Regions from separate parts of the Acidovorax sp. GW460-11-11-14-LB4 genome, predicted to be linked through region 2. Evidence: riboswitches for the same ligand, from Rfam matches in the RefSeq annotation. Region 2 holds a riboswitch; the other holds the start of a gene.
The links. A riboswitch is a leader RNA that binds a small molecule or an ion and turns the genes downstream of it on or off. The one in region 2 is predicted to bind thiamine pyrophosphate.
Positions count from the first base shown of each region.

Region 1: linked by a shared signal. The riboswitch ahead of AC07X4_RS03525 (purine-cytosine permease family protein) and the one ahead of thiC (phosphomethylpyrimidine synthase ThiC) in region 2 are both predicted to bind thiamine pyrophosphate.

Region 1 is NZ_JBWKYJ010000004.1:93,693-100,159, reverse strand. Features, by position in the region: gene cysD (sulfate adenylyltransferase subunit CysD) at 1-716, shown strand, start outside; gene AC07X4_RS03540 (sulfate adenylyltransferase subunit 1) at 716-2,086, shown strand; gene fdxA (ferredoxin FdxA) at 2,201-2,530, shown strand; gene AC07X4_RS03530 (NAD(P)/FAD-dependent oxidoreductase) at 2,550-3,635, shown strand; TPP riboswitch at 3,705-3,809, shown strand; gene AC07X4_RS03525 (purine-cytosine permease family protein) at 3,879-5,159, shown strand; gene thiD (bifunctional hydroxymethylpyrimidine kinase/phosphomethylpyrimidine kinase) at 5,240-6,115, opposite strand; gene thiO (glycine oxidase ThiO) at 6,381-6,467, shown strand, end outside.
Region 2 is NZ_JBWKYJ010000042.1:2,047-8,513, reverse strand. Features, by position in the region: gene gspD (type II secretion system secretin GspD) at 1-96, shown strand, start outside; gene AC07X4_RS15230 (GspE/PulE family protein) at 110-1,498, shown strand; gene AC07X4_RS15225 (methyl-accepting chemotaxis protein) at 1,565-3,223, opposite strand; gene thiC (phosphomethylpyrimidine synthase ThiC) at 3,417-5,294, opposite strand; TPP riboswitch at 5,443-5,566, opposite strand; gene AC07X4_RS15215 (hypothetical protein) at 5,621-5,797, opposite strand; gene lpxC (UDP-3-O-acyl-N-acetylglucosamine deacetylase) at 5,810-6,467, opposite strand, start outside.

The DNA of each region.
Region 1 (6,467 bases), on a different contig from region 2:
ACACGGGCCACAACTTCCCTGAAGTGACGGACTTCCGCGACTTCCGAGCGAAGGAGCTGGGCGCCGAACTCATCGTGCGCAGCGTGGAAGATTCGATGGCGCGCGGCACCGTGCGCCTGGCCCACCCCGGCGAGTCGCGCAACGTGCACCAGTCGGTCACGCTGCTCGAAGCGATTGAAGAGTTCCGCTTTGACGCCCTGATCGGCGGTGCCCGCCGCGACGAGGAAAAGGCGCGCGCCAAGGAGCGCATCTTCAGCCACCGCGACAGCTTTGGCCAATGGCAGCCCAAGGCCCAGCGCCCCGAGCTGTGGACCCTGTTCAATACCCGCCTGCAGCCCGGCGAACACTTCCGCGTGTTCCCCATCAGCAACTGGACCGAGCTGGACGTGTGGCAGTACATCGACCGCGAGCAGATCGGCCTGCCCAGCATCTACTACACACACAAGCGCCAGGTGGTGGACAAGAAGGGCCTGCTGATGCCCGTGACCGACCTGACCCCGCCGCGTGAGGGCGATGTGGTGGAAACGCGCGATGTGCGCTTCCGCACCGTGGGCGACATCACCTGCACCGCCCCCGTGGAAAGCACCGCAGCCACCCCGGCCGAGATCGTCATCGAGACCCTGGCCGCCGACGTGAGCGAGCGTGGCGCCACGCGCATGGACGACAAGACATCCGATGCTTCGATGGAGAAGCGCAAGAAGGACGGGTATTTCTGATGACTGCTATCAATTCAATAGCTACTAGCACAAACAACACTAGCGCTACCGGCCAAAACGACCATATTTCCGCCCTCAAGTTCATCACTTGCGGCTCCGTCGATGACGGCAAGAGCACGCTGATCGGCCGCCTGTTGGTGGACAGCAAGGCCGTGCTGCAAGACCACCTGGCCGGTGTGCAGCGCCAGGGTGAGACCGACCTGGCCCTGCTGACCGACGGCCTTTCCGCCGAGCGCGAGCAAGGCATCACCATCGACGTGGCCTACCGCTACTTCGCCACGGAAGAGCGCAAGTTCATCATCGGCGATGCGCCCGGCCACGAGCAGTACACCCGCAACATGGTGACGGCCGCATCCAGCGCCGACGCCGCCGTGGTACTTGTCGATGCGACCAAGCTCGACTGGAAGAACTCTGGCCTCGCATTGCTGCCGCAGACGCGCCGCCACAGCCTGCTGGCCCATCTGCTGCGCGTGCACTCGCTGGTGTTTGCCGTGAACAAGCTGGACGCGGTGGAAGACCCCGCACTGGCCTGGAAGCATATTCAAGGCGCACTGCAGGCCTTTGCCCAGGCGGCAGGCATCACCGTGCGCGCCATGGTGCCGGTCTCCGCCCTCAAGGGCTGGAACGTGGTGGACGCCCACGCAGGCTGGTGCGGCTATGACGGTCCTACCCTCTTGCAAGTCTTGGAAGAACTGCCCAACACCCCGGCAGACACAGCACTGGCACCGGCCTTCCCGGTGCAGTGGGTCGAGAAGTTCTCGTCCTCGTCGGACACCAGCCAGGGCCGCCGCGTGTTCTGGGGCCGCGTGGCCGCCGGCAGTTTTGCGCCCGGCACGGCGGTGCAGATCTTCCCCAGCGGCCAGCTCGCCACGGTGGCCCAGGTGCTGGACCACGCCCGCCGCCCCAAGGACGTGCCCGCAGGCACCAGCGCGGGCATCATCCTGGACCGCGAGGTGGACGTATCGCGCGGCGACTGGATTTTGGCAGCGCCCACACCCGCTGCAGCCCCAGCCGATGACGACTTTGGCGACACGCCCGCCGCCACCCCGGCCTGGCCCGCCAGCCGCGAGCTGCGCACTACCGTCGCCTGGATGGACGACGAGCCCCTGGTCGCAGGCCGCGTGTACTGGGCGCTGCACGGCCACCGCTGGGTCAAGGCCAAGGTCAAGGCTGTGGTGCACAAGCTCAACATCAACACGCTGGCCGAAGAAGCCGCCACGCAGCTCGATCCCAATGCCATCGGCCATGTGGACCTGCTGCTGCAGGAGGCGATTCCCGCCGCAGCATTCAGCCAGGCCCGCGTGCTGGGCTCGCTGATTCTGGTGGACACCGCCAGCCACAAAACCGCTGGCGCCGTGCTCGTCAACTGATCCAGATCAGCGCCCCAAGCCCCAGTCACCCCATCGGGGTGAGGGACCCTGCAACCAAAGGTCGGTGAAAGCTTTTAAAATCGAGGGTTTTCACCGACCCACACAACTCCTGTCATGACCCACGTCGTTTCCGAAAACTGCATCAAGTGCAAGTACACCGATTGTGTGGACGTGTGCCCCGTGGACTGCTTCCGCGAAGGCCCGAACATGCTCGTCATCGATCCCGATGAGTGCATCGATTGCGCCGTCTGCATCCCCGAGTGCCCGGCCAACGCCATCTTTGCCGAGGAAGACCTGCCCGCAGACCAGATCGCCTTCATCAAGCTCAACGCCGACCTGGCCTTTGCCGACGGCTGGAAGAGCATCACCAAGCGCAAGCCGGCGCTGCCCGACGCCGACGAATGGAACGGCAAGCCGGGCAAGGTCAACGAACTGATCAAGTAACCCGCCGCGCGCCCCGCTGGTGACTGAGACTTTGCAAGCGCCCGCCGTCGTAGAGACCGACGCCGTCGTCATCGGCGCGGGTCCCGTGGGCCTGTTCCAGGTCTTCCAGCTGGGCCTGCAAGGCATCACCGCCCACCTGATCGACGCCCTGCCCCATGCGGGCGGCCAGTGCGTCGAGCTGTACGGCGACAAACCCATCTACGACATCCCCGGCATCCCGGTGTGCACCGGCCGCGAGCTGGCCGCTTTGCTGCTTCAGCAGATTGCGCCGTTCAAGACCCAGTGGCACCTGAACACGCTGGTGTCCGCATTCACCGTGCAGGCCGATGGGCGCCTGCTGGTCGAAACCTCGCAAGGTTCGCAACTGCTGGCCCGCAGCGTGTTCATTGCCGCAGGTGTGGGCGCCTTTGTGCCGCGCACGCTCAAGGTGGACGGCATCGAGCGCTTTGTGGGCACCCAGGTCCACTATCAAAATCTGGCCGCGACTGTGGATGTGACCGGGCGCCACGTGGTCGTGCACGGCGGCGACGAGCCCGCCGTGGCCCGCGCCGTGGAACTGGTCGAGCAAGGCCAGACCGCACGCGTCAGCCTGCTGCACCGCCGCGACGTGTTCCAGGCGCCTGAAGCCTTGCTGCAACGCCTGCAGCAATTGCGCGATGCGGGCCGCATCCACGTCGAGGCCGCACAGATCACCGGTATTGACACTGCGGGCGACCGCCTCACCGCACTGCAGGTGGTGGATGCCGACGGCAGCACCCGCGCCCTGGCGCTGGACCTGCTGGTGGCCGTGCTGGGCATCTCGCCCCGCCTCGGACCCATTGCGGACTGGGGTTTGGCCATGGACCGCAAACAACTGGTGGTGGACACGGAAGCCTTCCGCACCAGCGTGCCCGGCATTTACGCCGTGGGCGACATCAACACCTACCCCGGCAAACGCAAGCTCATCCTGTGCGGCTTCCACGAAGCCACGCTGGCGGCCTTTGGTGCGGCCGAGGTGCTCAAAGGCGACAAGGTGGCGCTGCAATACACCACCACCAGTCTGCGCCTGCACCAGTTGCTGGGCGTGGCGCTCGCTACCTCTGCAGCTTCTGCCTCGTCTTCCTGAGTCTTCCTAAGACGGCGTCCCGAACCCGTTCCCGCTGCCACTACAATCCGCAGCGCACTTCCACCGAAGTGCCCACGCTAGGGGTGTCGAGACCGGGCCACCGGAATCGACTGAGAGAGTCCCTTTGAACCTGATTGAGATCATCCTCGCGCAGGGAAGCAAGTCCGCTATGGCACGGCCCTGAACACGTCAGGGCGCACCGGTGGGCGGCCCCTGCTCTGTATCTGCTTACGGAGCCATTCCATGTCCTCATCGCCTGCCACGCACGCCACCAACGAAGCGCTGGCCCCCGTCTCCCCCGACCGCCGCGTCTTCCAGTGGCATGACCACGCCTCGCTCTGGTTCAGCCTGGGCGTGGGCCTGCTGGTCATGCAGGTGGGTGCCTACCTGATGCCTGCGCTGGGTACCAAAGAGGCACTCATCGCCATCGTCGCCGGTTCCATCGTGGGCGCGGGCCTGCTGGGCTGGGTGGCCAAGCTGGGCTGCGACAGCGGCCTAGCCAGCGCCGGGCTGATGCACGCCGTGTACGGCCGCACGTTTGCCAGCCTGCCCATCATCCTGAACATCGTGCAGCTGGTGGGCTGGGGTACGTTTGAGCTGGTGGTGATGCGCGATGCCACCGTGGCCATCGGCCAGCAGTCGGGCGCCATGGCTGGTGCCCACTGGCCGGTGCTGGCCACGCTGCTGTGGGGCGGCGTGGTGATGCTACTGATCAGCGGGTCGATGGTGCAGCTGGTGCGCAAGCTGATTGCGCGCATTGCCCTGCCGCTGGTCGTGTTGTCGCTGCTGTGGCTGTCGTGGCAGTTCCTCTCGCTGGCGCAAACCCAAGGTTTTGAAGCGCTGTGGACACGCAAGGGCGACGGAGGCATGGGCGTGCTGCCCGCGCTGGACCTGGTGATCGCCATGCCCATCTCATGGCTGCCGCTGGTGGCCGACTACGCGCGCCATGGCAAGAACGGCGGCTCCGCACTGCGCGGCACCTGGCTGGGCTATGCGCTGGCCAATATCTGGTGCTACAGCCTCGGTGTTCTGGTGGCGCTGACCTTGCCCAGCCAGGACCTGGTGCAGGCGCTGCTGCTGGCCCAGGGCGGGCTGATTGCGCTGTCACTGATCCTGATCGACGAGGTGGACAACGCCTATGGCGACGCCTATTCGGGCGCCGTGTCGGCCCACAGCCTGCTGCCGCGCTGGGGCGTGCGCGCCTGGGGCCTGCTGGTGGCCGCGCTGTGCACCGGGCTGGCACTGGTGCTACCCATGCACAGCCTGGAGCCATTTCTGCTGCTGCTCAGCTCGGTGTTTGTGCCGCTGTTTGGCGTGATTCTGGGGCGCCTGGCCTTCGGCACCGATGCGCCCGCCCTGCTCGCGGCTGCGCGCAAGGTGAATGCGGCGCCCGTGGCCATCTGGCTGGCGGGTATCGCGGTGTACCACCTGGCACCCAAGGTACTGCCTGACGCGGGCTCTGCACTGCCCGCACTGGTGTTCAGCTTTGTGCTCGCCTGGGCCACGAGGCCCAAGGCACACTGAACCAATCAGTCACTATCAAAAGATGAGCGCTCAGCGCATGATTGACTAGCGCTTGAGCCTCAAAACACCCAAAAATCGCTCTACAGTGCCTGAAACACCCGCTGCGCCACGGGCGCGTAGCCGTGGTTGAGCGGGCCATGGCCGTGGCCGGTGGTGACATCCGCCCCGGCAGCAATGGCCCCCAGAATGTAGGCCCGTGCCTGCTCCACGGCCTGCTGCAGCGGCTGGCCCAGTGCCAGCTGCGCGGCAATCGCTGACGACAGGGTGCACCCGGTGCCATGCCCGTTGTGGGTGGCAATGCGCTGTGACTGCAACCGGTGGCCCTGACCTTGTGCGTGTTCCCCGCCTTGCACGGCCAACACATCCACCACCCAGTCGCCCGGAAGGTGCCCGCCTTTGAGCAGCGCGGCGCGGGCGCCCAGTCGCAGCAGGTCTTGCGCGGCCAGCTCCAGCGCCTCCACGCCCTCGATGCTGCGCCCCAGCAGCCATCCGGCCTCGTCCAGGTTGGGCGTGACCACTTCGGCCAGCGGAAACAGCTCCTGGACCAGCACGGCCACCGTCTCCTGGGCAATCAGCCGATCGCCACTGGTGGCCACCATCACCGGGTCCAGCACCACGTGCGGCAGCTGATAGGTCCGAATGGCTTCTGCCACCACGTGTACCACGCCCGGTGAGTGCAGCATGCCGATCTTGACGGCGTCCACGCCAATGTCCTGCACCACCGCATCGATCTGGGCCTTGAGCATCTCGGGCGGAATGCCATGGATGCCTGTCACCCCACAGGTGTTCTGGGCCGTGATGGCGGTGATGGCTGTCATGCCATAGCAGCCCAAGGCACTGAAGGTTTTGAGATCGGCCTGGATGCCCGCGCCGCCGCCGCTGTCAGACCCGGCAATGGAGAGCACGCGTGCGTAGCGGTGGCCCGTGGAGGGCAAGGAGATCGTCGGTGAAATCATGGCAAAAATTATGGCCTATGCGCCACGTCAAAACGGGGCGCTTAGGGGATGTGCTGTAATTCATTTTCCGGACGAAACAGGGGTGTCCCACCGCATGGTGCGCGACTGAGAAATACCCTGGGGCCCGCACAGAACTCTGTGCACTGCGGCACACGCAGCAGCCCCGCTACCCGATCCAGGTCATGCTGGCGTGGGGAGTTTCCATCAGCGGTGACCCCGTTTTGTCCATGGCTGCTTGCCACTACATGGACACACTGACGGAGCTATGTCACTTCCACCTTCTTCCTTTGCCATCCTGGGCGCAGGGCTCATGGGCCGTCTGCTGGCTGTGGAGCTTGCGCGTCTGGGGCAC
Region 2 (6,467 bases):
ATCCTGCCCGCACTGCCACAACGCACAGATCCCGGCGCCGCCACCGTGCCTGCACAGCCGCTGGCGCCCCTGCCCGCAGAGACCTCGCCACGCTGAAGAGCCGCCACCCATGCGCCACCCCCTGCCCTACGCCTTTGCCCGCACCGCCCAGCTGCTGCTGGAGGACGACGGCCACCAGCTGGTGCTGTGGCACGGCCCCAGCCCCGACGCGGGCGCGCTGTCCGAAGTGCTGCGCAAGCACCCGGTGCAGCAACTGCTTGCGCTCGATGCCCCGGCCCTGGCCCAGCGCATCAGCGCGGCCTATTCGCACAGCGAATCGAGCGCCGCCACCGTGGTGAGCGAGGTCGAGAGCGACGCCGACCTCTCGCGCATGATGCAGGAGCTGCCGGCCGTCGAGGACTTGCTGGAATCAGCCGGCGACGCGCCCATCATCCGCATGCTCAACGCCCTGCTCACGCAGGCCGCGCGCGACGGCGCGAGCGATATCCACATCGAGCCCTACGAGCGCCACAGCAGCGTGCGCTTTCGCGTGGATGGCACGCTGCGTGAAGTGGTGCAGCCCAACCGCGCGCTGCACGCCGCATTGATCTCGCGCCTGAAGATCATGGCCGACCTGGACATCAGCGAAAAACGCCTGCCCCAGGACGGCCGCATCAGCCTGCGCCTGGGCACGCGCGCCATCGACGTGCGCGTCTCCACCCTGCCCAGCGCGCACGGCGAGCGCGCTGTGCTGCGCCTGCTGGACAAGAGTGAAAGCAAGCTCAGCCTGGAGGCCGTGGGCATGCAGGGCGACACCCTGCGCCGCTTTGAGGGCCTGATCGGCCAGCCGCACGGCATCATCCTGGTCACCGGCCCCACGGGCTCGGGCAAGACGACCACGCTGTATGCGGCGCTGGGCCGGCTCGACGCCACGCGCAACAACATCATGACGGTGGAAGACCCCATCGAATACGAGCTGCCGGGCGTGGGCCAGACCCAGGTCAACAGCAAGATCGAGCTGACCTTTGCCAAGGCCCTGCGCGCCATCCTGCGGCAGGACCCGGACATCATCATGATTGGCGAAATCCGCGACTTCGAGACCGCGCAGATCGCCATCCAGGCCTCGCTCACGGGTCACCTGGTGCTGGCCACCCTGCACACCAACGACGCCGCCAGCGCGGTCACGCGACTGACGGACATGGGCGTGGAGCCGTTCCTGCTGTCGTCGTCGCTGCTGGGCGTGCTGGCCCAGCGCCTGGTGCGCAAGTTCTGCAGCCACTGCCACGGCGCAGGCTGCGAGCACTGCGGCCAGACGGGTTACACCGGCCGCACGGGCGTGTTCGAGTTGCTGGTGACCACGGACGCGATCCGGGCACAGATCCACAACCAGGCCTCAGAGGCCGACATCCGCACCGCAGCGCTGGCGGGTGGCATGGCGCTGATGCGGGACGATGGCGAACGCCTGATTGCCGCCGGCATCACCAGCCGCGAAGAAGTGCTGCGGGTGACGCGGGACTGATTTGCTACGTTTTTGATAGCTGCTAGCGCATGAAGCACTAGCGCTACCAACCAAAAACACTTCAAACTACCGGATCTGCAGCGCGGGCCGGCGCCCCACCTGGGCCATCGCAGGTGCGGCGGGCGTTGCGGGTGCCGAGGTGCTAAACGCCGGGGATGCCGTCGCGCCATCCTGCAGCTTGAACTGGCTGACCGCGCTATTGAGGTGGTGCGCCTGCTCGCGCAGCGACTCGGACGCTGCGGTGGACTCCTCCACCAGCGCCGCGTTCTGCTGGGTCATCTGGTCGAGCTGCGTGACCGACTGGCTGATCTGGCCGATGTTGTCGCTTTGCTCGGCCGACGAAGCGGTGATCTCCGCAATGATGTCGGACACGCGCCGCACGCTGCTCACGATCTCGGTCATGGTCTGGCCGGCCTGGCTCACCAGGCGCGAGCCGTCTTCAACCCGCTCCACCGACGAACCGATCAGGCCCTTGATCTCCTTGGCCGCTTCGGCGCTGCGCTGCGCCAGGTTGCGCACCTCGCTGGCCACCACCGCAAAGCCACGGCCCTGCTCACCGGCACGGGCGGCTTCCACCGCCGCGTTGAGCGCCAGGATGTTGGTCTGGAACGCAATCGAATCGATCACGCCCGTGATGTCGGCGATCTTGCGCGAGCTGGTGGTGATCTGGTCCATGGTGGTCACCACCTGCGACACCACGGCGCCGCCGCGTGCAGCCACTTCGGCGGCGGACGAGGCAAAGTCGCTGGCCTGGCGCGAGGCCTGGGCGCTTTGCTGCACCGTGCTGGTCAGCACCTCCATCGACGAGGCGGTCTCTTCCAGGTTGGCCGCTGTCTGCTCGGTGCGGTGGCTCAGGTCATGGTTGCCGCTGGCGATCTCGGAGCTGGCGGTGGAGATGTTGCCCGCCGCGTCCTGCACCTGGCGCACCAGATCACGCAACGAGTCCTGCATGCGGCCCATGGCGCCTACCAGCTGGCCCACTTCGTCCTGGTTCATGGCTGCCACATCGCGCGACAAATCGCCACTGGCAATGCGTTCGGCCAGCTCCTGGGCCTGTCCGAGGGACTTGGTGATGGAGCGCACGCTGAAGAACGTGAGCGGAATCAGCACCGCCAGCGCCAGCACCAGGCCCACACCAATCAGTGCGGCCATGGTGGAGGTGCGCGATTCGACACCCGCGCGGGCCTCGTCCATCTGCGCACGAGCCGAACCCGCCAGGCTGGAGAACAGCTTGTCGGTGGCTTCCATGTGGACCTTCAGGCGGTCGGCGTAGGCGCCGCCCCCTGCGCCGTCAAGCTGCGCGCCCTCGATCTTCTCGAAGATGGGTGAGATGCCGGTTTCGTACTGCTTGATCTCGTCGAGCGATTTGTCGATCGAGGCCACAAACTCGGCATCGCCCGACTGCACTTGCCGCACATCGGCCAGGCGCTTGCGCAGGGAGGTCAGGGTTTTGGCCCAGGACTCGCGCAGGGCAGAGACCTCGACCGAGTTGTTGAAGTTGATGATGATGTCTTTTTCGGTCCGGCGCAGGTCACCCAGGGTGGTGCGCAGCTCGGACATGTCGGTCAGCGTCTGCACGCGTTCTGAAAACAGCACCTGCAGCGTGCCGCGCGTTCGGTCCAGGGCCACGTAGCCCATGGCACCAATGACGACCAGAAGGATCAGGGAAAAGACGGTTCCGAAGTAGAGACGCGTGCGGATGGAGAAGCGGCCGAGAGCATTCATGGCTCTTCCTTACATTTTTTAACAGACAGTCCAGCATAGCAAATTTGGTGCCACACACACCCCCCGCCTTCTGGGCCGGGGGTGGGCGGGACTATATGCCGGGCAAGGCGGTCCATCGCACAGGGTAAGCACGGCCCCGGGGCCCTGTTTCAGGGAATCCTCGGGGCCAGTAGCTGCGCTTATTGCGCGGCTGTCACACGGGCTTGAGCGGGATGTACAGCTCGCCCCCGCCTTTCTGGAACTCGGCCGCCTTGGTCTGCATGCCCTGGGCCAGGGCTTCAGCCTCGGCCACGCCCTTCTGGGCGGCGAAGTCACGCACCTCCTGGGTGATCTTCATCGAGCAGAACTTGGGGCCACACATCGAGCAGAAATGTGCCACCTTGGCCGAGTCCTTGGGCAGGGTCTCGTCGTGGTATTCCTTGGCCGTTTCGGGGTCCAGGCCCAGGTTGAACTGGTCCTGCCAGCGAAAGTCAAAGCGCGCCTGGCTGAGCGCATCGTCGCGCGAGCGAGCGCCGGGGTGGCCCTTGGCCACATCAGCCGCGTGGGCGGCGATCTTGTACGCAATGATCCCCTGCTTCACGTCGTCGCGGTCGGGCAGTCCCAGGTGCTCCTTGGGCGTCACGTAGCACAACATGGCCGTGCCCATCCAGCCGATCATGGCCGCGCCGATGGCCGAGGCAATGTGGTCGTAGCCGGGGGCGATGTCGATGGTCAGCGGGCCCAGGGTGTAGAACGGCGCTTCGTGGCAGGTCTTGAGCTGCTCGGTCATGTTGGCCTGGATCATGTGCATGGGCACATGGCCCGGGCCTTCGATCATGGTCTGCACGTCGTGCTTCCAGGCGACTTGCGTGAGTTCGCCCAGGGTGTGCAGCTCGGCAAATTGCGCTTCGTCGTTGGCATCGGACGCGCAGCCAGGCCGCAGGCCGTCACCCAGGCTGAACGACACGTCGTACGCCTTCATGATGTCGCAGATGTCCTCGAAATGCTCGTACAGAAAGCTCTCGCGGTGGTGCGCCATGCACCACTTGGCCATGATGGAGCCGCCGCGCGAGACGATGCCCGTGCGCCGCTGCGCCGTGAGGTGGATGTAAGCCAGGCGCACGCCCGCATGGATGGTGAAGTAGTCCACGCCCTGCTCGGCCTGCTCGATCAGCGTGTCGCGGAAGATCGCCCAGGTCAGGTCTTCGGCCACGCCGCCCACCTTTTCCAGCGCCTGGTAGATCGGCACGGTGCCAATCGGCACGGGGCTGTTGCGCACGATCCAGTCGCGCGTGGTGTGGATGTTCTTGCCAGTGGACAGGTCCATCACGTTGTCGGCGCCCCAGCGGATCGCCCAGACGAGCTTTTCTACTTCTTCTTCGATGCTGGAGGTGACGGCCGAGTTACCGATGTTGGCGTTGATCTTGACCAGGAAGTTGCGGCCAATCGCCATCGGCTCCACCTCGGGGTGGTTGATGTTGGCGGGGATGATGGCGCGGCCCCGGGCCACTTCGTCGCGCACAAATTCGGGGGTGATGATGCGCGGGATGCTGGCGCCCATCGGGTTGCCCATCAGGCGCTTTTCACGGCCTGCGTCGGCCATGTACTGTTCCATCCACTCACGCTTGCCGTTTTCGCGGATGGCGACGTATTCCATCTCGGGCGTGATGATGCCCTTCTTGGCGTAGTGCATCTGCGTGACATTGGCACCCGCCTTGGCGCGCAGGGGCTTGCGCTGCAAGGCGGCGGCCTCGGCGCGCAGCTGGGCGAGGCGGGTGGCATCTTCGCTCTTTTGGCCGTCGTCCAGCGCTACGGGGGCGCGGCCTTCGTAGTGCTCCACATCGCCACGGCCGGCGATCCAGCTACCGCGCACGCTGGCCAGGCCCTTGCGCACGTCGATCACGGCGTTGGGATCGGTGTAGGGGCCGGAGGTGTCATACACGCTGACCAGCTCGCCGTTGGTTAGCGCGATGTCGCGCACGGGCACGCGCAGGTCTGTGTGCAGATGGCCGGGGATATAGGCCTTGCGGGATGCGGGGAAGGGTTCGCGGGTGCGTGCGAGCAGCTCGGCGAACTTTTCAGGGGCAGCCAGTGTGGCGTGGGGATCGGGGGCGTTCATGGGCAGGTCTCCTGGTTCCGGTGGCGGTGGGTCTGCTCCGGAATGGACCTGTGCGCCCCTCGGGTGGCTGCGCATGGCAGCACCTGAGGCAAGGCGTGCCCACAGGGAGTGCGGGCACGGGGACAAGGAGGTCGGCTCTTCTTCCGCCGGTATGAACCGGATCAAGTTCGTCGGGTTCGCAAGCTGGCCTGAATTTCTTCAGGCCTCTCGCATCTCAGCGCATCAGCACACCCCGGAGCAGGCGCGAGTATAGGGCAGAGGAAAAACGGGGCAGCAGAGCCCCCCAATCAACAGATACATCAGGCCAGGCGGCCGATGAGGATCACCGCGAAGAAAAAGACGGCGGCAATCACTGTCCACTTGAGGATGACTAGCCCCAGGCGCTTGTAGCGCGGCTGCCCGGTGCCCGCGTAAAACGCGAACGACACGGCCGCCGCCAGGAGCAGCAGCATGGCCAGCCAGCGAAAGATCAACATGGCAAGCGGGCCCTACCAGGCGCGCGCAGGCTGCGCAAAGCCGGTGGGAGCCTGGCGCTCGTCCTCGAACGTGACCACCTCCCAGGCATCACGCTGGGCCAGCAGCTCACGCAGCAAGAGGTTGTTCATGGCGTGGCCCGAGCGGAACGCACTGTAGGCCGCCAGCAGGGGCTTGCCAATGAGGTACAGGTCGCCCATGGCATCCAGGATCTTGTGCTTCACGAACTCGTCGTCGTAGCGCAGCCCGTCGCTGTTGAGCACCTTGTAGTCGTCCATCACGATGGCGTTGTCCAGCCCGCCGCCCAGCGCCAGGCCGTTGGAGCGCATCATCTCCACATCGCGGGTGAAGCCGAAGGTGCGGGCGCGGGCAATGTCGCGGCTGTAGTTGCCTTGCCCCAGGTCAAACTCGACGCGCTGGCCAGTGGAGTCCACCGCCGGGTGGTCAAAGTCGATTTCGAAGCTGAGCTTGTAGCCGTGGTACGGCGTGAGGCGCGCCCACTTGGCGTTGGCACCCTCACCCTCGCGCACCTCCACGGGCCGGGTGACGCGGATAAAGCGCTTGGGTGCGTTCTGCAGCTCCACCCCGGCGCTTTGCAACAGGAACACAAACGAGGCCGAAGACCCATCGAGGATGGGGACCTCTTCGGCCGTGATGTCCACGTACAGGTTG